DNA from 3 places in the Mesorhizobium sp. M1050 genome. Region 3 is predicted to be linked to each of the others. Evidence: riboswitches for the same ligand, from Rfam matches in the RefSeq annotation. Region 3 holds a riboswitch; each other region holds the start of a gene.
What was found. Region 3 has a riboswitch for thiamine pyrophosphate ahead of NKH57_RS20100 (YkoF family thiamine/hydroxymethylpyrimidine-binding protein). Riboswitches for the same ligand answer to the same signal wherever they lie in the genome.

Region 1 (7,729 bases), on a different contig from region 3:
GAACGCATTGCACAGCATCACCGTCGCCCATATGCGGCTGGTCATTTCCATGGCCTCGAAATTCCGCCACTACGGCCTGCCGCTCGGCGATCTGATCCAGGAGGGCCACGTCGGCCTGCTTGAAGCCGCAGCCCGCTTCGAGCCGGAGCGCGAGGTGCGGTTTTCGACCTACGCGACGTGGTGGATCCGCGCCTCGATGCAGGACTACATCCTGCGCAACTGGTCGATTGTGCGCGGCGGCACCAGTTCGGCGCAAAAAGCGCTGTTCTTCAACTTGCGGCGCCTGCGCGCCCGGCTGGCGAATGGCGCCGAGCCGCTGTCGAACGCGACCCTATACCGCGAAGTGTCGGAGACACTCGGCGTCTCCGAAGCCGATGTGGCGATGATGGATTCGCGCCTGTCGGCACCCGATTCCTCGCTCAACATGCCGGTTGCCGATGATGCGGGTTCGACCGAGCGCATGGATTTCCTGGTCTCCGACGATCCGCTGCCCGACGAGATCGTCGGAGACAAGATCGATGTCGCGCGCCGCTCGCTATGGCTGAGGGAGGCGCTGCGCGCGCTCAACGCACGGGAGCTGAGGATCATCGAGGAGCGCCGGCTGAATGACGAGGGCGCGACACTCGAAGCGCTCGGCGAGACGCTCGGCATTTCCAAGGAACGTGTCCGCCAGATCGAGGCCCGCGCCATGGAAAAGCTCAAGGTGGCGTTGGTGAAGCAGAACCCGGAGTTCATGGCGACTGCCGCCTGATCTGTAACAGACGTTCAGCAAATGAATTCGCAGCGAGCTCTTATTTGTCGGTGACGATCTTGACCTTGTCGCCGGCAGAAACCGCGGCGCCCGGCGACAGCGCATTGAGCACGCGGAACAGGTCGAGCTTGCGATCGACGCCAACCATCTGAGCCGAAAGCGAACCCATCGTCTGCCCTGGCTGGACGGTGACGACGCGGATATGCAGTGGCTTCAACGCGGCCTTTTCGGCAGCACTCAGGATACGGAAAGATCCGCTGACCGAACGCGCGACCGCATCCAGCGAGGTGCTGGCCGAAGGTGCCGCAGTCAACAGCCGGTAGACCTGACCGCCGGCACGGATCACGGCAATGTCGAACTGCCATCCTTCGGCGCCGGCATGCGCCGTCGCCGCCTCGTTGCCGTTGATCGTCTCCTGCTTGACGCTGCTGTCGTCGAGGCCGGCCACCCAGCCGCTGCGGATATAGTCGGTCAGCGCGCGGTTCTTGTCGATCGAGACGCCGTCGAAGCGGATCGCCATATCGCCGGGACCGGTTGCCGTCACCGCGGCCGCCGAATTGTCGATGATGAAACCCTGCGGCACCGAGAAGGACACGCCGAGGCCCGGATGCAGGAAGGTTTCGCCGCGCACATAGCCTTCTTCAGGCGTGTCGCCATAAAGCAGGCCGTCTATGCCGGCGAGGAAGGAATCGCGGTCGCGCGAGCCGACGCCCGGCGCGCCGAACTGGCGGGCATGGCGCTGCGCCAGATCGATGCGCTGCGGCGTGTTGGGGTGCGTGGCCAGGAAGTCGAGGCTGGCATCGGTGGCGCCGCTGATCGAACGAAAGTCCGTATAGGCCGACATCGACTGCAGGAAGCGGCCGGCGGCGAAAGGATCGTAGCCGGCTTCGCCGATCGATTTGATGCCGATGGCGTCGGCTTCCAGCTCTTGGTTGCGGGAGAATTGCGCCAGCCTCAGCTTGCCGCGGATCAGCGCCGCCTTGGCGGTCGGGCTGTCGCCCAGCACATCGGAAACCACTTTCGTCGCCAGGCCCTCCTCGGCCTCCAGCTGCTGGCGCTGCAGGCCGTGATTGGCGGTGACGTGGCCCATTTCATGGGCGATGACAGCGGCAAGCTCAGCCGAATCATTGGCCAGCGCCAGCAGGCCCCGGGTGATGTAGAGATAGCCGCCGGGCAGCGCGAAGGCGTTGACGTTGGGCGAATTCAGGATGGTGATGCGATAGGTCTGCGTCGGGTTGGCAGACACCACCGTCAGATTGCCGACCACCTTGGCGACCATGCGCTCGAGCTTGGGGTCGGAATATTCGCCGCCATAAGTCGCCAGGATGCGCGGGTGCTGCGCCTTGGCCAGTTCGGCGAGCTTGTTGTTGGCGCCAACATTGTCGACCGTGATCGGCTTGTCGGAAGGCTGGAAGCCGGACTCCTGTACTTCCGGCGGCATGAACATCTGGCAGCTCGCCAGCGCCACGGCAAAACCGGCCAGCGCAAGAAAACGCGCCAGCGGATTCATTCGTAGTCTATCAACGCCGATCGCCAGAACGGTTTCCTTTCGGGTCCCGGCGCATGACCACGAAAACCGGGGGCGATTTGCGGAACACGTCATGCGCTATCTTAAACTGCTGCAGCATCCGTTGCACGTCCCTCGGGCGGGCGGCGGATGCTGCAGGCAAATCACGTCCTGTGCCGGACCAGCAGGGCGGACCTAGCCACACTCCTCCAGTCATGGCAAGCAAGCGCCACATCGCCTGGAGCCGGTTTGACCGTAAATTATGTCCGCTTCCGGGCAATATCTCGTGATACGCCGCCACTGGCGCCGATATAGCGCCGGAACACTTCGGGACCAGCCCCGATGAAGAAATCATCTGCCTTGCCGATTGCCGCGACCATCCCATTGTCGAGAAACACCACGTGCTCGCCGATACGGCGAGCGTCTTCAGGCTGGTGGGTGACAAACAGCACCGTCATGCCCCGCTCGGCATGAACGGCGGCGACCATATCCAGCATATCGTCGCGCAAAGCGGGCCCGAGCGACGCGAAGGGTTCATCGAGCAGCAGCACCGGCCGGTCGCGCACCAGAACGCGGGCCAATGCGACGCGCTGGCGTTCCCCGCCGGAAAGTTCGCGCGGCAAGCGCTTTTCCTTGCCCCCAAGACCGGTGCGCGCAAGTGCATCGGCGATCGCGGCGCGGTCCGCCTCGGTCAGCCGCAAGGCTGGCGAGCGGCCGAGCCCGACATTCTGCTCGACGGAAAGATGGGCGAAGAGATTGTTCTCCTGGAACACCATCGATACCGGGCGCGCCGAGGCCGGCTCGGCGCTGACGTCGGCGCCGCCGATCAGCACGCGGCCCGACTGTGGGGCCTCGAAGCCGGCGACCAGATTGAGCAGGGTCGACTTGCCCGACCCGCTCGGCCCCATGATGGCGGTGATCTTCGACGTGGCGAACTCGACGTCGAAGACGAGCGGCATCTCGCCGTAGCTGAACGACACCCTGTCCAGCCGCACCGGCGCGCCTTTTTTAAGCCCGCTGGCCTCTCCATCAAGCATCCCGGACCCTCTCCCTTCCCAGCCAGTGCGCTGCCACGATCAGCGCGAGGCAGACGAGGCCCAGCAGCAGTGCCAGGCCGGCGGCATCCGCGGTGCGGTAGCTGCCCATGCGCGCCAGGAGAAGGTAGGGCAATGTCTGCACGGAACCACTGCCGAACAAGGCAATGACGCCCAGGTCGCCGAGCGAAAGGGCCATGGCGAAAGCGAAGGCGGTGGCGAGCGGCCGCCGCAGCGACGGCCAGTCGACCAGCACCAACCGGTTCCAGCCCGCAATGCCGAGCTGTGCGCAGAGCCGTTCGTGACGCTCGCTGGCCGCATCGTAGGCGGGACGGACGGCGCGCAGGGCGAACGGCATCGCCATCACCGCGTTGACGGTGACGACCATGACCGGGGCGATGGCGAAGACGTCGCCGACATGGCGCAGCAAAAGGAACCAGCCGGCGCCGATGACGATCGGCGGCACGACCAGGACAAAGCCGGCGCCTGTATCCGTGACATGCTCAAGCATTGTCCGGGGGCCAGCCCGGCGTTTCAACGCCAGTGCCCGCCGCGCCATGGTCAGCGCCAGCGACAGCATCACCGAGAGCAGTGCAGACAGCAAGGCCAGCACCGCACTGGTCAGAGCAGCCTGTCGGACAGTGGCCTCACCGGCCAGCCGGCAGAGGTCGGCACTCAACCCGGCCGTCACCGTCGCTGCCATCGGCCCGACGACGAACAGCAGCGCCAAGGCAATGAGCATGGCGTTCAGCCAGCTCTCGCTCCTGTTGACGGAGAGATAGCGGCGTTGGGCAACTGGCAGGTTGGTGTCGCCGACCACATTGGCGCCAAGCCGCGTCAGGGCCAGCACCACGATAAAGGTCAGGACTATCTGCAGCAGCGTCAGTGTCACCGCCCGCGCGGGATCGAAATCGAAGCGCAGCGCCTGGTAGATGCCGACCTCCAGCGTCGTCGCGGCCGGCCCGCCGCCGAGCGTCAGCACGATCGTGAAGGATGTGATGCAGAGCATGAAGATAAGCCCGGCGACACCCGGCAATGCGGCACGCAGCGTTGGCCATTCGATCAGCCTGAATGCCGGGCGCGCCACCATGCCGAGCTGGCTCGCCAGCCGCCATTGGTCGGCTGGTATAGTCTGCAGCGCCTCGAGGAACAGCCTTGTCGCCAGCGGCAGGTTGAAGAAGACATGGGCGACGAGAATGCCCGACAGGCCGTAGATACCCGGCCAGCTTCCACCGCCGATCACCGTGAGCACGCCTGCGAAATAGCCGGCGCGGCCATAAAGCGCCAGCACGCCGAGTGCCGCGACGATGGCCGGCAGCGCCAACGGTACGGCGAACAGTTGCAGGATGAAGGCGCGGCCGAAGAAGCGTGGGTGCCGCGACATAGCGCGTGCGACGAACAGTGCAGGCACGACGGAGAGCAGCGTCGACAATACCGCTTGCCAGAGCGTGAAGCGCACGACGCGCAGGAGATAGGGATCGAAGGCTGCCCAGGCGCCAGAGAGGTCGTGGCCGCCTTCGAAAAGCAGGCCGGCAAATGCGCCGCCGATGAGCAGCGCGATGGCGGCGAGCGCCAGGATGCCGGTGGTGATGCGGGGGTCAGGCGCGCGTTGCACGCTGGGCCACCTGACTTGAGGTTCTTAGCGAAGGCCGCGCTCCGTCGCGCCCCCCTCCGTCCTGCCGGACGTCTCCCCCGCTAGGGGGGAGATTAGCCGTTACCCATGCCTTCGCCAACCTCCGACGTTGCCGGGGACGAGCCGCCAGCAAAGCAGCTGATCTCCCCCCTTGAGGGGGAGATGGCCGGTAGGCCAGAGGGGGGTGGCTTGGCGCAAACATCCGATGTGGCTGAGCCCTACTTGCTCATCGCCGTCAGCCACTCATCCACCCAGGCCTTGCGGTTGGCGGCGACCTGCTCGGGGCTGAACAACAATGTCTTGGTCGGCTTGACCAGTTTGTCGAAGGCCGGGTTGAGCGGCTTGCCGGTCTTCCCGGCCGGGAACATCCAGTTGGTTTCTGGGATGGCATCCTGGAATTTCGGCCCTGTCATGAAGGCCATGAACTTTGCCGCCAGCGGGTTCTTGGCCCCTGTCGTGGTGATGCCCGCGACCTCGATCTGCAGATATTCGCCCTCCTCGAAAGAGGCAGCCTGGTAGCGCTCTGTCTTTTCGGCGACCATGTGGTAGGCCGGCGAGGTCGTATAGGACAGCACCATCGGCGCTTCGCCCTTGGTGAACAGGCCGTAGGCCTCGCTCCAGCCCGGCGTCACCGTCAGCACCTTCGCCTTCAGCTTGGCCCAGGCCTCCGGCGCCTTGTCGCCATAGACAGACTTGACCCACAACAGCAGGCCAAGGCCCGGCGTCGAGGTGCGCGGATCCTGAATGACGATCTTGTCGTCGGTGCTGCCTTCGACCAGTTCCTTCAGGCTCTTCGGCGGACTCTTCAGCTTCTCGGTGTCGTAGACGACAGCGAAATAGCCGTAATCGAAGGGGACAAAAGTGTCGTCGCTCCAGCCGCCCGGCACAGAGACGTCCGCCACCGCGCCATGCGGTGCGAACAGGCCGGTGGCCTTGGCGTCGGCGGTCAGATTGGTGTCGAGGCCGAGCACGATATCAGCCTTGGTCGATGCGCCTTCCAGCCTGACGCGGTTGAGCAGCGCGACGCCGTCGGCGACCGAGACGAACTCGACATCGCAACCGCATTCGGCCTCGAATTCCTTCTTCACCACGGGACCCGGACCCCAGTCGGCGGTGAAGCTTTCATAGGTGTAGACGGTGAGTTTGTCCTTGGCCAAGGCCGGTCCGGACAAGACCAAGGTCATGGCTGAGACAAGAGCGTATAAGAGCGTGCGCATCGGCGCCTCCTTCGTTCGAATTGAAAGGAATTGAGGCGTCGGACTGTCCGAAACGTCTAATCCCTCCGCCGGTACAAACCGGATCAGGTTCAGCGGGTTGGCGAGACTGCCTCTCAGCCGGTCCGCGAAGATCGCGTCCGGCACCCCGTTAGAGCGTTTCGACACATAGGCCGGGCCGATCCCCCACGCAAGTGGGAGTTTGCCGCCTTCCGTTTCCGTTGCCGGGCTGGTAAGGGCCACACGATATGAGCACATTCACCATCCTGCTTGGCGGCGACCTCATCCGCACGCCACGGCTCGACCGCCAGGTCGAAGGCTCCCGCGTGATTGCCGCCGACGCCGGCATCGGCCATGCGCGACTGCTCAGCCTTGTCCCGGAGCTGTGGGTGGGGGATTTCGATTCCGTGCCGGCCAACCTGCCGGACGATCTCGCGACTGTTCCCCGCCGGACTTTCCCGGCCGAAAAGGACAAGACTGATGGCGAACTGGCCATCGCCGCCGCACTGGAGCTCGGCGCGACCAGCCTGGTGCTCGCCGGCGCCTTCGGCGGCAAGCGCGCCGACCACGCCTTCCTGCATCTGGCGCTGGCCCTGCGGCTGGCCGAGGCCGGGACGGATGTGCTTTTAACCAGCGGCGCGCAGGAGGGTGTCCCCCTGCTCCACGGCAAGGCTGGCTTCGACTATGCCGACGGCACGTTGTTTTCGGTGCTCGGCTTTTCCCAACTCGCCGGCCTGACCGTCACCGGCGCCAAATGGCCGCTGAACCACGTGGGGGTGGCGTTTGGCTCGTCGCTGACCATTTCCAATGAGGTCAGGGGCCGCCTCGAAATCGCGCTGGGCCACGGCCGCGCGATACTGCTCGCCCATCCCTATCCCTTGCCTGAAAGCTGATATGGCCCCGCCCCTTCTCAATCTCGACGGTATAAAACTGACCTTCGGCGGCGCGCCGCTGCTCGATGGTGCCGCCTTGACGGCGTCGGCAGGCGACAAGATCGCGCTGGTCGGCCGCAACGGGTCGGGCAAGTCGACGCTGCTGAAGATAGCCGCCGGCCTGATCGAGCCGCAGGACGGCGAGGTGTTCCGCCAGCCTTCGGCGACCATACGCTATTTGCCGCAGATGCCCGACATGGAGGGTTTTGCCAGTGTTCGGGCGTATGTCGAGGCCGGACTTGGCCCCGCCGACGACCCGTACCGCGCCAGCTATCTGATGGAGCATCTCGGCTTGTCTGGCGAGGAGCGGCCCAACGACCTATCCGGCGGCGAGGCGAGGCGCGCCGCCCTTGCCCGCGTCATGGCGCCCGAACCCGACATCCTGCTGCTCGATGAGCCGACCAACCATCTCGATCTATCCGTGATCGAATGGCTGGAGGAGGAGCTTGTCCGCACCTCGTCGGCACTGATCGTCATCTCGCACGACCGCCGCTTTCTCGAGCGTGTATCGCGCGCCACGGTCTGGCTCGATCGCGGCCAGACCCGCAGGTTGGACAAGGGCTTTGGCCATTTCGAGGAATGGCGCGATCTGGTGCTGGAGGAAGAAGAGCGCGAGCAGCACAAGCTTGGCCGCCAGATCGTGCGTGAGGAGCACTGG
Region 2 (7,729 bases), on a different contig from region 3:
ATAAAGTAAAAGCCGGCGACATCCTCATGCGGCTCGATGCCACCCAGACGCGCGCTAATCTCGCCATAGTCACCAAGCGGCTCGATGAGCTCGCCGCCTACCAGGCACGACTCGATGCTGAGCGTGACGATCTCGCGGAGATCGCCTTCCCGGACTGGCTGCTCGCCCGAAGAGATGTTCCGGACGTAGCTTCGGCAATACATAGCGAGACGCTGCTGTTCGAATTCCGCAGACAATCCCGCGACGGAAAGCAGGCGCAACTGGCGGAACACATTACTCAATATCACCACGAGATCGAAGGATTCAAGGCGCAGGAAATTGCCTGTGAAAAAAGGATCGAGGTTCTCCAAAAGGAAATTGCTGTTCTGAGTGGGCTGCGCGACCAAGGCATTGTCTCGGACCAACGGTTGAACAGCTTGAAGATCCAGGTTGCCACTTTCGGTGGCGAACGCGGTGAGAAGATCGCAGATCAGGCACAGGCGGCAGCCCGCATAGCCGAAACGCGCCTGCAGATCCCGCAGATCGATCAGGATTTCAAGACCGAAGTCGGCCAGGAGCTCAGAGAGGTTCAGGCGCAGGTCGGGGAGTATGGTGAGCGCAAGGTGGCGGCTGAACAGGAACTGCGACGGATCGATATCGTCGCGCCGCAGTCAGGCACCATTCAACAACTCGCAGTTCATACGGTCGGCGGAGTGATTACGCCCGCCGATCCGATCATGCTAATCGTGCCGGAAGGCGACGATCTTGCGCTTGAAGTACGAATCACCCCGAAGGACATCGACCAAATCCAGCTTGGTCACAAGGCCGTGCTGCGGATGTCAGCCTTCAATCTGAGAACCACGCCGGAATTGAACGGATATGTCAGCCGGATCGCAGCCGATCTGGCGACGGACGAAAAAAACGGCATTTCGTATTACCTGGTGCGTCTGTCGGTTCCGCATGCGGAACTGACGAAGCTCAAGGACCTGACGCTCGTGCCCGGCATGCCGGCCGAAGCGATGGTCCAGACGGGCGAGCGTACGGCGCTTTCCTATTTTGTGAAGCCGCTGTCGGACCAAATCAGTCGGGCATTCCGGGAGGAATGAAAGTAATCCACAGAAATATATTGTTGGTATTTCTGTTGGTTGTTCGCAGGCTACGTGGGTGGCAACATACTGAAAGCACAGGCATACTTTCCTCACTTGGATTCCGCCTCTGGGCACCATCCCTTCTTCTCCCGACACTCCCTTTCGCCGAATCTTCTACGCTGCAGTTTCTGCAAGCGACTGGAATTGTTGATCTTTTGCGATCGTATTGCGCAATTAAGCGGGACAGGAAGCGCTTAGGGCGCATTTGGTCCAACGAGGCCGGGGGATGGTATTTCCGTTGGTATTGGACATCCTGATGGTATCGAAACAACCAAGGGAGACCTGACGAATGCCCCTCTCCGACGTGAAATGTCGAAACGCCCGCCCTGCTTCCAAACTCGTGAAATTGTCTGATGGGGGCGGGCTGCAGCTATGGGTACAGCCCACGGGCTCTCGCCTGCGGCGGCTCGCCTAAGACCTTTGTTCGAATTGAAGCAGCAAGGCGCGCCCTTCTTCGATCGCGGCCCGGCAATCGTCTAAGTCTATCAGTGAATTGATCCTGTCAAAGATCTGCAAGCGTCCTCACTCTCTCCAAGGCGAACGCCAATGATTGGCAGTCGAGGTTGGTTTGCGCCAGCACTTCCCTCACGTTCGGCGGCGACCAAGGCGCGCCAACTGGATGAGCACGAGTTCTTGGTACGCGATCAGGTGCGTTAACAAAGTGGATTGAACAAGCCGCTAGCGGCGCATGAAAGCAAGGTCGCATCACACGCCTCCTCCCCGAAAAGGACATCCAAGTTCGGCCTATCCTGAATCAAAACGACGCAGCCGTTAGTCCAAAATCAACCATCGGGGAGAGATTTTTGGACCATGTGACCTATTCCATCGTACGCTTAACCGCCGTCGCGTCCTCTGCGAGCCGAGGAACAATTTGACCGCCAGGGCCATGGGAACAAAAAGGCTTGGCACCTCGTCCTGCTTACGAAGCCGCACCCCATTCTTGTTGTTTACGCCGCAAGCAGTGTGAGCAGCTTTCAAAGACCCCTTCTCGCTAAAGCCGGTCGGACGGCACTAGGGTTGCCGATCAGACGCTCTCGGATTTGGTGCAAGTATGAAATCGAAAACAGGCTCAGGCTGGCCTGGCTTTGGCTTCCGTAGAACAAGAGGGGAAGCTACGGCCGCTTCGGCGTGTTCAGCGAGCGCGGCAAGTGTGGTCCCGAGTGCCGTCTCAAATGGGCCATTCGGGACCCTCGCGATCTGACGAAAAAGTGCTGCAGCCCTCCCCGCATGGCGCGCCACAGCGCCGCGTTTTCCCTCGCGGATTTTCACCCCGGCAGCGGCCAACAGGATCAGTCCCTTGAAGAACAAACGATGTTGAGCGCTTTGTTTGGCGGCGTGCCAAAGAGCCTCCCAAGCCTCATGGGCTTCCCAGTAGTAGCCGTGGTTGAAAAGGTCGATCCCCCACCGAAACACATCTGATTCCAGCTCTTCGCCAACGGCGACGGTCACCGGATCTGTTCGGTAACTGTGGCCCAATGGATCACGCACCGGATGCGGATATTTGCCGGGCAGATACGCATAGCTTGGGAAACTCTTATCGGGCAGCAAGCGAGGACGAGACATAGGCCCAGCAAGCATGAAAGCGCGTTGATTGGCAATTGATGCGGACGCGCGTTAACCGGAAAGCAACCGCTGGCGAAAGGACAAAAAAGGCGGTGGGGGCCTCTGATTCCCGCTTCGAGTGTGCGCTCTGACGTCTCTCATAGATCCCGATCGCAACCGGCGGCAATCGCATCCGCAGAATCGCTCATCCATGGATCTCAAACGGGCTTTTACTCTTCAAAAATTCAGAAAAGGCGTCCTTCTTGGGCAAATCCGTGAGTGATAGGAGGGCTCGATGCAGGGCTATTTTTCGGTCGACGGCGCTTTGCCCCGATCGCAACGCGGGCCAAATGCGCTTGACAAAATAGCGCCGGCCCGTTCAACCTGAGGCATTCACCAGGGGAGTCCCGGCAAGGGGCTGAGATACTGCTGGCTTTCGCGGCGCAGTGACCCGTTGAACCTGATCCAGTTCATACTGGCGTAGGGACGGTGCAAGCGCTTTGCGGGAGTTCACGCCCGAGGTCCTGTTTCGGCAGGTCGACAGAAGCGTCTTTTCATCCTTCCGGCACAGAACTGGGTCTCCAATGCATGAGCAAAGGAGCCTCACGATGAATGCCCTTACTCCCGCCGTGTCGACGGGACCGCTGCCCGCCTCGCGTAAGATCCACAAGCCGGGCGCTCTCCACCCACAGATCAGGGTGCCGATGCGCGAAATCTCCGTCCATCCGACAGCCGGCGAGCCGCCCGTTACCGTCTACGATCCGTCGGGCCCCTATACCGACCCGGCTGTCGAGACCAGTATCGAAAAGGGCCTGGCCCGACTTCGCCACGAATGGATTTTGGCGCGCGGCGATGTCGAGGGCTGTGACGGCCGCCATGTCCGGCCGGAGGACAACGGATTCGCGACGGGCGAACGCCTGACGCCGGAATTTCCCATCCGCCACCGACCGCTCAAAGCCAAAGCAGGCAAGGCGGTGACGCAGCTTGCCTATGCGCGCGCCGGCATCATCACACCCGAAATGGAGTTCGTCGCCATTCGCGAGAACCTTGGTCGCGAGATCCTGCACGGCAAGCTTGAGCGCGACGGCGAGGCTTTCGGCGCGACACTGCCCGATTTCGTCACGCCCGAATTCGTCCGTGACGAGGTGGCGCGCGGACGGGCGATCATTCCCGCCAACATCAACCATCCCGAGAGCGAGCCAATGATCATCGGCCGCAATTTCCTGGTCAAGATCAACGCCAATATCGGTAACTCCGCCGTCACATCGTCGATGGCGGAAGAGGTCGAAAAGATGGTGTGGGCGATCCGCTGGGGCGCCGATACGGTGATGGACCTGTCGACCGGCCGCAACATCCACAACATCCGCGACTGGATCGTGCGTAACGCGCCGGTGCCGATCGGCACGGTGCCGCTCTACCAGGCGCTCGAAAAGGTCGGCGGCATTGCCGAGGATCTGACCTGGGAGGTCTACCGCGACACGCTGATCGAACAGGCCGAGCAAGGCGTCGACTATTTCACCATCCACGCCGGCGTGCGGCTGCATTACATCCCGCTGACCGTTGACCGGGTGACGGGTATTGTCTCGCGTGGCGGCTCAATCATGGCCAAATGGTGTCTGCACCATCACCGGGAAAGCTTCCTCTACGAGCACTTCGCCGAGATCTGCGACATCGCCAGAGCCTACGACGTCTCCTTCTCGCTCGGCGACGGCCTTCGTCCAGGCTCGATCGCCGATGCCAACGACGCGGCGCAGTTCGCCGAGCTGGAAACGCTCGGCGAGCTGACGCAGATCGCCTGGGCGAAGGATTGCCAGGTGATGATCGAGGGCCCTGGCCACGTGCCGATGCACAAAATCAAGGCGAACATGGACAAGCAACTCTCCGTCTGCGGCGAGGCGCCGTTCTATACGCTTGGACCGCTGACGACCGACATCGCGCCGGGCTACGACCACATCACCTCAGGCATTGGCGCCGCGATGATCGGCTGGTTCGGCACCGCCATGCTCTGCTACGTCACGCCCAAGGAGCATCTCGGCCTTCCCGATCGCAACGACGTCAAGATCGGCGTGATCACCTACAAGATCGCCGCCCACGCCGCCGACCTGGCGAAGGGCCATCCGGCAGCGAAAGTCAGGGATGATGCGCTTTCCCGCGCGCGCTTCGAGTTCCGCTGGGAGGACCAGTTCAACCTGTCGCTCGACCCGGAAACCGCGCGGTCCTTCCACGACCAGACCTTGCCCAAGGAGGCGCACAAGCTGGCGCATTTCTGCTCGATGTGCGGACCGAAATTCTGCTCGATGCGTATCTCTCACGACATCCGCGCCGAGGCACAGAAAGAGGGCATGGCGGCGATGGCGGCGAAATACCGCGAGGGCGGTGATCTCTACCTGCCGGCGGACGAGACCGGCGCACCGCTCATACCTCAGCCACGTGAGCCATCATGAAGGTCTTGGTCAAAGGGGCGGGCGTTGCCGGCCTCACCGCCGCCTTCGAGTTCGCCGCACGCGGCGCGGCGGTTACCGTTGCCGAGACAAGGCCTGCCCTTGGGGGCAATGCGTCGTGGTTCGCCGGTGGCATGTTGGCGCCGTGGTGCGAGCGTGAAAGCGCCGAGCAGCCGGTGCTGGATCTCGGACGCGACGCTGCCGACTGGTGGGACGCCGCAACGTCCGGCTTGGTAGCACGACGGGGAACACTCGTCGTGGCCGCGCCGCGCGATGCGGGCGAGCTCGACCGGTTCGCCAGCCGCACGACGGGCTATCGGCGCGTCGAGGAAGATGAAATTGCCTTGCTGGAGCCCGACTTAGCCGGCCGCTTCCGCCGCGGATTGCTCTTTCCCGATGAGGGCCATCTTGATCCGCGCCAGGCGATGGCAGCACTTCATGACAAGCTCGCGGCCACGGGGGTCGAGTTCCGCTTCGGCGCCGACGCCCAGCATGTTTTTGGTTTCGATCGTCAGATCGATTGCACGGGAATGGCAGCGCAAAATGACAGGTTGCGTGGCGTTCGCGGCGAAATGCTCATCCTGCGTACCCCTGATATCTCGCTGTCGCGCCCCGTCAGGCTGCTGCATCCGCGCTTTCCACTGTACGCAGTGCCGCGCACCGACCACCGTTTCATGATTGGTGCGACGATGATTGAAAGCCAGTCCGTCGGACCGGTTACGGCGCGTTCGATGATGGAACTGCTGGGTACCGCCTATGCCCTCCACCCGGCCTTTGGCGAGGCCGAGATCGTTGAAACCGGTGTCGGCGTCCGCCCAGCCTTTCCCGACAATTTGCCGCGCGTCGAAACCAAGGGTGAAATCATCGCGATCAACGGGCTCTATCGTCACGGTTTTCTCCTGGCTCCCGCCATGGCGCGCCAGGCTGCCGACCTGGTTTTCACTCAAGACAGAACCAAGGAGCTTGCTCATGAAACTGATGGTCAACGGCGAAGCGCATGAGGTTGCCGCCACAACGCTGGAGGCGCTGCTTGCCGCGCTTGACTATGAGGGCGATTGGCTGGCGACGGCCGTCAACAATGACCTCGTGCACAAAGCCAACCGGGCGGAATTCCAGTTGAACGACGGCGACCGGATTGAAATCCTCTCGCCCATGCAGGGCGGCTAGGCCATGATCGAGCTTTATGGAGCCGAGCTTCCGTCGCGCCTGCTTCTTGGCACGGCTCAATATCCTTCGCCGGCCATCCTTGCCTATGCAGTCAGGGCTTCGGGCACGGCGGTGGTGACCGTCTCGTTGCGCCGTGAAATGGCAGGCGGCAGGGCTGGCGAAGAATTCTGGTCGTTGATCCGCTCGCTTGGTGTCAGAATCCTGCCCAACACTGCTGGCTGCCACTCCGTCAAGGAAGCGGTCACGACCGCACAAATGGCGCGCGAAGTCTTCGGTACGAACTGGGTCAAGCTCGAAGTGATCGGCAACCATGACACGCTGCAGCCGGATGTTTTCGGTCTGGTCGAAGCCGCCCGCATCCTGTGTGAGGACGGTTTTGCTGTATTCCCCTATACCACCGACGACCTTGTCGTTGCCGAGCGGCTGCTTGCGGCGGGCTGCAAGGTCTTGATGCCGTGGTGCGCGCCGATCGGTTCCGCCCTCGGACCGGTCAACATCATGGCGCTGCGCTCGATGCGCGGACATTTCCCAGGCGTTCCGCTGATTGTGGATGCGGGGCTCGGACGGCCGTCGCACGCGGCAACGGTCATGGAGCTCGGCTTTGACGCCGTACTCCTGAACACCGCGGTCGCCAAGGCGGCCGATCCGGTCGGCATGGCGCGTGCGTTCGGCAAGGCGGTCGAGGCCGGTCGTGAAGCGTTCAGCTCGGGAATGCTCGAGCCCCGCGACGTCGCCGTGCCGTCGACGCCAACGATCGGAAGGGCGGTTTTTTCATGAAGCTCGATCCGTTCTACCTGATCGTCGACAGCGCCGCCTGGATCGAACGCCTGGTGCCGCTTGGCGTCAAGCTGGTTCAGTTGCGCATCAAGGATAGGGACGAGGCCACGCTGCGGACGGAAATCCGCCGCGCGAACGGCGTCTGCGCGGTCCATGGTTGCCAACTGATCGTCAACGACTATTGGCGCACGGCAATTGAGGAAGGCTGCGACTTCGTCCATCTCGGCCAGGAGGATTTGGCTGCGGCCGACCTGCTGGCGATTAAGTACGCTGGATTGAAGCTCGGGCTTTCCACGCACGATCATCTAGAACTGGAAACGGCCATCGCTGCCGAGCCCGACTATATCGCGCTCGGCCCCATCTATCCCACCATCCTGAAGCAGATGAAATGGGCGCCGCAAGGGCTCAAGCGGATCAGCGAGTGGAAGCATCGGGTGGCGCCGATCCCATTGGTCGCCATTGGCGGCCTCAACCCCGACCGGCTCGACGGTGTTTTCGCGGCTGGTGCGGACACCGCGGCGGTGGTCACCGACATCACGTTGAATGCCGATCCCGAAGCGCGCACGCGAGAATGGATCGAAAAGACAAAGCCATGGCGCTGAGGCGAGAACCGCATGTGCTCGTGGTCGGCGGATCAGACTCCAGCGGTGGGGCTGGAATTGCACGCGATATCGA
Region 3 (7,729 bases):
CAGCCCCGGTATCGCTGTAAGGCAGGATCCCGACCTCGAGTCCAGCTTCGGAATAGAACCCCTTGTCGCGGGCGACGAACAGGCCGATGTGATTGGTGTTGACCGTCCAGTCGAGTGCGACGGTAACCTTTTGCGCCGCCGATTGTGCCCGGGCTCGCCCCGATCCGGCAAACAGCGGAAGGCCGGTGGCAAGGGTCAGCAGCAGTGCCTGCCGGCGCGTCAAGTCAGTCATGGTCGTTTCCTTTGGATGGGTTGGGGTTGAGGATGATGTCGAGGATCTCGGCCTCGAGCGCACTAGCCTGGCGCGCAGCGTCGCTGCCGAGGCTGCGCGGTCGCGGCAGCGGCACCTTGATTTCGCGCACGATGCGGGCCGGGCGCGCCGACAGCACATAGATGCGGTCGGACAGGAACACGGCTTCGCGCACATCATGGGTGATCAGGAGCGCCGTCCAGCGGTGATCCCGCCACATCCGCTCAAGCCAGCGCTGCATCGCGGTGCGCGTGAGCGCGTCGAGCGCGCCGAACGGTTCGTCGAGCAAAAGCATGTCGCGCTCCTGCACCACCGTGCGCAGCAGGGCCGTACGCTGGCGCATGCCGCCGGACAGTTGAGCAGGAAAATGCCGCTCGAAGCCAGCAAGCCCGAACTCGGCAAACAGCGGCGCAACACGTGCCCGCGCCGCCTTGCGCCCGATGCCCTGCACTTCGAGCCCCAGCGTCGTGTTGTCGAGGATGCGTCGCCACGGCATCAGCGCGTCGCGTTGCGGCATGAAGGCGAAATGCCTGCCGTGGTCATCGAGGGGAGCGCCGTCGAACAACATCTCGCCCTCGCCGTGCTCGGCGCCGGTCAGAAGCTGGAACAGCGTCGACTTGCCGGCGCCCGAGGGCCCAAGCACAGAGACGAACTCACCAGCGCCGACACTCAGCGATATATCGGCCAGCACGTCGAGCCCACCGAACGCCTTGCGCACATGCCGCAGTTCGAGCCGGCTCATCGCCGCTTCCCTGCGGTTTGCTTGCCCTCCCAAGGCATGGCAAGGCGCTGCAACAGTACGGTCAAGCCGAACAGGACAAGTGTAAGCGCTGCGCTGACGCCGACAGCGGCCAGCACCAGGTCGGGGCGGAAATTGTTCTTGGCGTTGAGCATATAGATGCCTAAGCCCTTCGCCGCACCCGCATATTCGGCGAAGATAGCGCCGACCACGGCATAGGTGATGGAGATCCTCAAGCCAGCAAAGAAGTAAGGCAGCGCCGAAGGCAGCCGTGCCAGCACGAAGACGCGCCAGCGCCCTGCCCCCATGGCGCGCAGCATCTGGCCGATCTCGGCCTCGGTCGACTCGTAACCCTCGACCAATGCCACCAGCATCGGAAAGAAGGTGACCAGCGCCACCAGCATGATCTTGGGCGCCAGTCCGAAGCCGAACCACAGCACCACCAGCGGCGCGATCGCCACCAGCGGCAATGTCTGGCTGACGATGAAGACGGGAAACAGCGCGCGGCGCAGCGGCTGGAAAAAGTCGACCAGTATCGATAGCGCAAAGGCGACGCTGAGCGAACAGGCAAAGCCAAGCAGCGTGGCGCGGATGGTCGGAATGGCGTTGTCGACCAACGCCTCGCGATTCAGCATCGCTTGCGCGAGGACGCGTGACGGCGCCGGCAGTGTCGTCGGCTTGATGCCGGAATAGGTGGCATAAAGCTCCCAGGCCAGCAGGAGCAGTCCGACCGACATCGTCACCGGTACCGCCTTGATAAGAAGGCTCGCGATCGGGCGCGAAGAAACTGGGGATGGGACCACGGCAGGTAACCTTTGACGGCCGCGCATAGGCGGCGGCTGTTTCAGACGGCCGACGGGCTGTTGGCTGAAACCGTGACGTCAAGGGTTACGTGGCCGGCACCCGGTCCGAAGCGGCAGAAGGCCGCGTCAAGCGCCGAAAAGATCGCGCCCGCATCACCGCCCAATTTCGTGCAGAAATGCTTGGAGCGCTCATAGACGCCCGACTGCTTGAGAAAATCGATGCAGCCGTAGATCTCATCCATATGGTCGTCGGTGCCCATCACATAGAGCGAGAACTGCGCTGCCGCCGGCTGGCCAGTCGAAGCCGCGCCGCGCACCGCCGCGATGGCCGCATCCCTGCGCGGGCCGAGTGGCCCGACAGGTCCGCCAAGGGCATCGGAGCGGCAGATCGGATCGTCCGGCTCGCCCGGGCAGCCGCGTGAGATGGTGGCTGACAGCACGCAATGTTTACCGCTGCGCGCCGCCGCCACGAAGAGGTCGCGCATGGCTGGAAACAGCACCTCGGGTGGCCCGACCAGCAGGGTCGAGATGTCGTCGGTCTCGATCCGGAGCTTGTCGCGATAGGGACCGAGCGCGCCCAGCGCGCCAAGGATGACGCCGACGAAATCGTCGGCCATGGGATATAGGGAAATCTGTGCGCCTGAAAACATGGCCCGCCTCGCTCCGCTGGTATTACCCAGATCAGCTTTTAGGGTCTGTGGGCTTGCCGCCCCCGTCTCAGCCCCGACCGTACGGAGCACCCCTGTGGATGCGCGGGTTAAAGCACCAATCAAACCGAAGTGAAAGCCATTTTTTCAGCGCGCTGCACCAAAAAGCATTGCGCCAGTGGTTCTTGGGTCGAAGACGCCGATGTTTCTGGAGCGAAATTTTATCGGGAACCTTCGCTGCCGCGACCGGTTGTCCCCATAGTCGCAAATGCGATCACCTTCGTAGAAACAAGCGACGAGTTCACAGAAATGGAGACAAACCATGTTCATGAAAATCCTCGCAGCTTCGGCTCTCACGATTGGTCTGGCCATGTCAGCCATGGCGCAAAGTGCCGGCAGCAATAACGCAAGTGGCGATGGCGCCGGCAGCGGGAAGTCGGTGACTGTGGAGCCGAACACCCCGGCTTCGCCGAATACGGTTAGGCCCGGTACTGTCGACCTCGGCATAACCAACAGCACGACCGGCATGCCCGGCGACATGAATTCGAACGCAGATCGAAATTGCCCGGCCGGCCCGCAGGGCGCGCAGCCTGACGCCACCCACACCTCGCCGGGCACCTCTGTGCCGACGGTCAACGATAACCACTGCGGTAAGTAGGCCATTGCCGGCAACCGAGGAAGCCGCGAGCGCATGCTCCGCGGCTTTTTTGGGCGCCCGCGGAACCGGGCACTCCTAAACAAGGCCAAGCTGGCATTATCGATCTTTTCAAGCGGGGCGCGGTCTCGCAGCCGCCAAGGGTCAACGTCATACCCAACGCAGCAGGCGTTACCCCCCGCAGCGTGTTCCTAGCCGCGCTTGATTTGCCACGTGGCGTGCTAAGATGGCGCAGTCCTTGATATCAGGCGCTCGACGGCTGCACCGAGGTGACAAGGCGCAGTGACCTGAAAGGGCTTGGCCTGCGACGAAGCCGCTCGACGGTCTCGTCGAGCCGGCACAGTCGCCGGTTGTGAAGTCTACGAAACAGCCTTTTCGCGAACCGGCAGCTTCCAGCCCGGCCTGACGAAGTGGCAGGTGTAGCCGTTGGGATATTTCTCCAGATAGTCCTGATGCTCAGGCTCGGCTTCCCAGAAGGGACCGACCGGCGCCACTTCGGTGACGACCTTGCCCGGCCACAGACCCGAGGCATCGACATCGGCGATAGTGTCCTCGGCGACGCGCTTCTGTTCGTCGCTGGTGTAATAGATCGCCGAGCGGTAACTCAGCCCGACATCGTTGCCCTGCCGGTTGCGGGTCGTCGGATCATGGATCTGGAAAAAGCGCTCCAGCAGCGTGCGATAGCTGATGATGGCCGGGTCGAAATTGATCTCGATGGCTTCGGCGTGGGTGCCGTGGTTGCGATAGGTGGCATTGGGCACGTCGCCGCCGCTATAGCCGACACGGGTGGAGATGACGCCGGGATAGCGCCGTATCAAATCCTGCATGCCCCAGAAACAGCCGCCGGCAAGAACTGCACGTTCGGTCGAAGTCGCCATATCACGTCTCCTCAAAAGCAATTCCACGAAAAGCGTGTAGCGATTTTCCGTCTGGAATTGCGCAAAATCAACTTGGATCTCCCATAAATGGGCATTGTCTCTTGCTCCGTCCAGCGGACCGCCGACCTGCTTCAGTTGCTCGTTTGGGCGAGGCTGTCGATCGCATTCGCCAACTGCGGCGCGCCGGGCGGAATGGCGGCAAAGCTGACCACCACCGGCGGCGCCCTGAGCGACCAGTCGAAAAGAACGGTTTTGACCGGGACGTTGCCCACCCACACCTGCAGTCGAGGTGGCACGTCGCGCCCAGACCAGACCAGCAGTATGCCGTGGTCGCGCAGCCGATCCTTGGTGATCCAGGGGGCATACTGCATGTTCAGGTCGGTGAAGATCGACGGCTTGTCATAGGCGTTGAGGCCCGCCAGCGACGCGATAAGGGGATGGCCGCCGACGATGTCGAGCCGACCGGGCGCGGCCGCGTGCCAGACGACCTCGGCCTCATCCGATATCTTCTGCGCCGGCCAACAGACGGCGTCCATCCGTCCACGCAAATTGCATTTCGTCCAGCGGATCCCCGCATAAGCACCAGATATGCCGATGATGCAGACGAACGCGCAGATCGCCAGCTTTCGCATCTCGACGGTGCCGAGGCGGTGGCCCAGCAAGGCAAGCGCCACAACGCCAGCAAGATTGTACATCGGCGCGCCCCAGGCCTCGCCTGCCCCGGTGAACAGGGACGCCACCATGACGAGGAGCGCCGGGCCAAGCCCCATCCACAAGAGGTAAACGAGAATACCGCGCCCAACGGGCTCTTGCGGCGGCGCCGAGCGCCGCAGCAGCCCTGATATCGCCAGCACCAGAACGAAGCCGCAGAGCCCGGCCATCTGGACGCCGATATAATAGAAGCGGGAGCGATGGGCCAGCACCCACTGATCGCGCCAGGCAGCATAGGTCAGCGGCAGGAAATCGACGCGGTTGAGTTCGACGGCCAGCGGCGCAGCGACAGCGACGAAAACCACAAGGCCAAGCCATGGCCAAGGCGTGGCGAGCCGACTGCGTGCCCGCGGGTCGGACAACAGCCAAATCGCGCCGAATAGCAACAGCAGGGCGGTGGAAAACTTGGCGTAGAGCCCGACGCCCGATACGAGTCCGAGCGCAAGCCACCAGCCCGGCCCACCACCACGCCCTGCACGCCACAACAGCCAGCAGATAGCGGCCCAGAAGGGCATCTGCGCGTAGTCATGATTGAACTGCGGGGTCGGCCAGCCGAAGAAATAGAGAGACGGCATCAAAAGCACGGCAGCCAGCGCACGCTTCTGCCCTATCAGGTCACGGGCCAGCAGATAGACCAGGACGAAAGTCGCCGAGATCGTCAGCTGGGCCAGGAAATATTGCGGCCAGCGGAACGATCCGGTCAGAAGATGGCTGGTCTCGAGCAGCCATGCGGGAAGCTGTGGATGCTTGTAGCTCAACAGCACCCATTCGCGGCCCCACATGAAGCCTTCGACGACATCGTTGGGCGGTGAGACGTTGACAAGTGCGGGCGCCACCGTCCAGCAGAATATCTGCATCAGGCACAAAATTGCCAGCAAATACAAGGGATTACGGATTAGATTGGACAAAACCGATGGGGAATCGACGCCGGCGGCAACCAATTCCGCCGGCACCCAGTCGTCCATGGATCCATCTATCCCCGCCATGCGGCGCTTAGATCACATAGTCCGGTTTGACGAACAGCCCAAACGTCGAAGCTTACAAAAAAGTATAGCTATGTGCCATTGCAGCACCATTATCGAGCAGGAGTATCGGCGCTCCTCTCTCCAGCCACGATAGCGCTGCACGGCTGACTTAGCCTGAAAAATCCGGATCCCAATGCGCCACCACCACGCCGTCATCCACTACCGTGCGCTCGACTTCTGGATGGCGCGCGCGGCCGTTCTGGTTATCATCTGCCTGCAGCTTCTGGTCATCAACAACCTCTCATTTGGGCCGCGCTGGCTGGCGCCGGTGCTGGAGGCCGCCCTGCTGCTGCCCTTGTCGGTGGCCACGGCCTGGACACAGGCCGCCACCCGAAAGGCGGTCGATGATCACGAGTGGCATGCGATCGGCCAGTTTCGCATCATGATCCGCAGAACCGCGCTAACCATGACCGCCATCATCAGCCTCATGAATTGTGGTTCGCTGTTCTTGCTGGTGCGTGCCTTGCTGGAGGGCCATGCCGGCAACAGCGGCACGACGCTGCTGATCGATGCGCTCAACATATGGGTCACCAACGTCATCGTCTTTGCCTTGTGGTTCTGGAGCACCGATCGCGGTGGACCGCCGACCTGCGGGCTCGTCAAGCTCGCGCAGGCCGACTTCCTGTTCGCACAGATGACGCTGAACGACCGTGACCTTCGCGATTGGCTGCCCGGCTTCGTCGACTATTTCTTCCTTGCCTTCACCAATGCGACAGCGTTTTCGCCCACCGATACGTTGCCACTCTCCCAGCGCGCCAAGCTGTTGATGATGGCGGAATCCATGATCTCGCTGCTGACCATCGCGCTGGTCGCGGCACGCGCGGTCAACATCCTGGCTTGAGGCTTGCCAATCCGAATCGCCGCCGCATCGAGCCGAAACGCAAAATGGCCCGCCCCGGCGCGAGCCGAGGCGGGCAAAAATGGCAGTCGTGGAAATGAAATGAGGACTATACCGCGTCTGGCGGCTCTTTCGGCGCGGCTCTATGCCGAAAGTGTCTCGGGCATGCTGTCAAGCAGATGCCAACAGACAACGCCGACCGGAGCCAGCAGCTACTCATCTGACGGCGGCTTGAATCGCCTCGCGACAAACTCGAACAAGACGTCCGAGATCCACATGGCGCAGACGCCGATCAGGAAGGCCGCTGCCAGTGTGGTGGTGTCGTCGACGGGATCCGGCATCGGCAGGCCGGTGATCCTGGCGTAGGACACCGCCGGCAGCGTCAGATATGCCGCCGCCAAGGCGCCACAGATTGGCGACGCTATCATTTCGCGCAATTTGTAGCGATGCCGCGAGAGCGCGCGCAGAACGCCGCCGGCAAGGCCAGCCGCCACGACCGGTCCCTTGATGCCAAGCAGGTCGAAAATTTCGTGCATCACGGTCTCCATCCACAGAGCTTCTGACCCTTTTCGTTATGAGCCAGGATCGCCGCTGCCGACGCGTCGGAAAGAGTCGCCACCTCTGCCTGTGTCGGCCGGATGGGATGCCCGGCCGCGCAGAACGACCCGCCCGATGTGGTGCAGCCGGCCAGCGTGAGGGAAAGCGCTAGGATTTTGACCATTTGCCCAGCCTCCTCCGGTTGTCGTCCGGCGTCCGGCCGGCAACGGCATCATCGATCTTCTGGGCTTCGGAGCGAGCCGCGGCGTCGGCGGCATCTTGCCTGGCCTTCTGGTTGGCCTTGCCCTTGGCGTAGGCCGTCCAGAGACCGGCGAGCGCGGCACCCGTTGCAAGGAGATATGGCCAGACCTGGCCAAGCAGTGCGAGCGTTCCCATCTCATGTCTCCTTGGCCGGCGGCACGATCATGCCGCGCGGACCGTCACGCACCGCGTTGATGATGATCTTGGCAAGGGCGATAGTGCCGCTGATCTGAAGCGCGGCGCGGTCGCTCACCCCGAACATCGTCCAGTCGAAGCCGGCAAGGGCGCCACCGCAGATGATGGCGATCAGCGTGTTGAGGAGATTGTGTAAGGCGTTGGTATTGAACCATGTCATCAAAAGAGGCTCCCGAAAAAACCGGTGAGG

Region 1: linked by a shared signal. The riboswitch ahead of thiB (thiamine ABC transporter substrate binding subunit) and the one ahead of NKH57_RS20100 (YkoF family thiamine/hydroxymethylpyrimidine-binding protein) in region 3 are both predicted to bind thiamine pyrophosphate.
Region 2: linked by a shared signal. The riboswitch ahead of thiC (phosphomethylpyrimidine synthase ThiC) and the one ahead of NKH57_RS20100 (YkoF family thiamine/hydroxymethylpyrimidine-binding protein) in region 3 are both predicted to bind thiamine pyrophosphate.

Annotation. Positions count from the first base shown of each region.
Region 1 is NZ_JAMYMV010000019.1:13,891-21,619, reverse strand. Features, by position in the region: gene NKH57_RS13310 (RNA polymerase factor sigma-32) at 1-751, shown strand, start outside; gene NKH57_RS13305 (M48 family metalloprotease) at 792-2,261, opposite strand; gene thiQ (thiamine ABC transporter ATP-binding protein) at 2,519-3,295, opposite strand; gene thiP (thiamine/thiamine pyrophosphate ABC transporter permease) at 3,288-4,907, opposite strand; gene thiB (thiamine ABC transporter substrate binding subunit) at 5,144-6,142, opposite strand; TPP riboswitch at 6,186-6,300, opposite strand; gene NKH57_RS13285 (thiamine diphosphokinase) at 6,388-7,032, shown strand; gene NKH57_RS13280 (ABC-F family ATP-binding cassette domain-containing protein) at 7,034-7,729, shown strand, end outside.
Region 2 is NZ_JAMYMV010000080.1:18,568-26,296, reverse strand. Features, by position in the region: partial or broken gene NKH57_RS28945 (HlyD family type I secretion periplasmic adaptor subunit) at 1-1,085, shown strand, start outside; partial or broken gene NKH57_RS28940 (Arm DNA-binding domain-containing protein) at 1,417-1,539, shown strand; gene NKH57_RS28935 (DUF309 domain-containing protein) at 2,139-2,675, opposite strand; TPP riboswitch at 3,058-3,174, shown strand; gene thiC (phosphomethylpyrimidine synthase ThiC) at 3,278-5,113, shown strand; gene thiO (glycine oxidase ThiO) at 5,110-6,111, shown strand; gene thiS (sulfur carrier protein ThiS) at 6,080-6,277, shown strand; gene NKH57_RS28915 (thiazole synthase) at 6,281-7,054, shown strand; gene NKH57_RS28910 (thiamine phosphate synthase) at 7,051-7,656, shown strand; gene NKH57_RS28905 (hydroxymethylpyrimidine/phosphomethylpyrimidine kinase) at 7,647-7,729, shown strand, end outside.
Region 3 is NZ_JAMYMV010000037.1:44,325-52,053, forward strand. Features, by position in the region: gene NKH57_RS20085 (ABC transporter substrate-binding protein) at 1-232, opposite strand, end outside; gene NKH57_RS20090 (ABC transporter ATP-binding protein) at 225-992, opposite strand; gene NKH57_RS20095 (ABC transporter permease) at 989-1,819, opposite strand; gene NKH57_RS20100 (YkoF family thiamine/hydroxymethylpyrimidine-binding protein) at 1,834-2,442, opposite strand; TPP riboswitch at 2,433-2,546, opposite strand; gene NKH57_RS20105 (hypothetical protein) at 2,762-3,097, shown strand; gene msrA (peptide-methionine (S)-S-oxide reductase MsrA) at 3,454-3,972, opposite strand; gene NKH57_RS20115 (glycosyltransferase family 39 protein) at 4,104-5,648, opposite strand; gene NKH57_RS20120 (hypothetical protein) at 5,842-6,549, shown strand; gene NKH57_RS20125 (hypothetical protein) at 6,759-7,082, opposite strand; gene NKH57_RS20130 (hypothetical protein) at 7,252-7,479, opposite strand; gene NKH57_RS20135 (hypothetical protein) at 7,481-7,699, opposite strand; gene NKH57_RS20140 (glycoside hydrolase family 108 protein) at 7,699-7,729, opposite strand, start outside.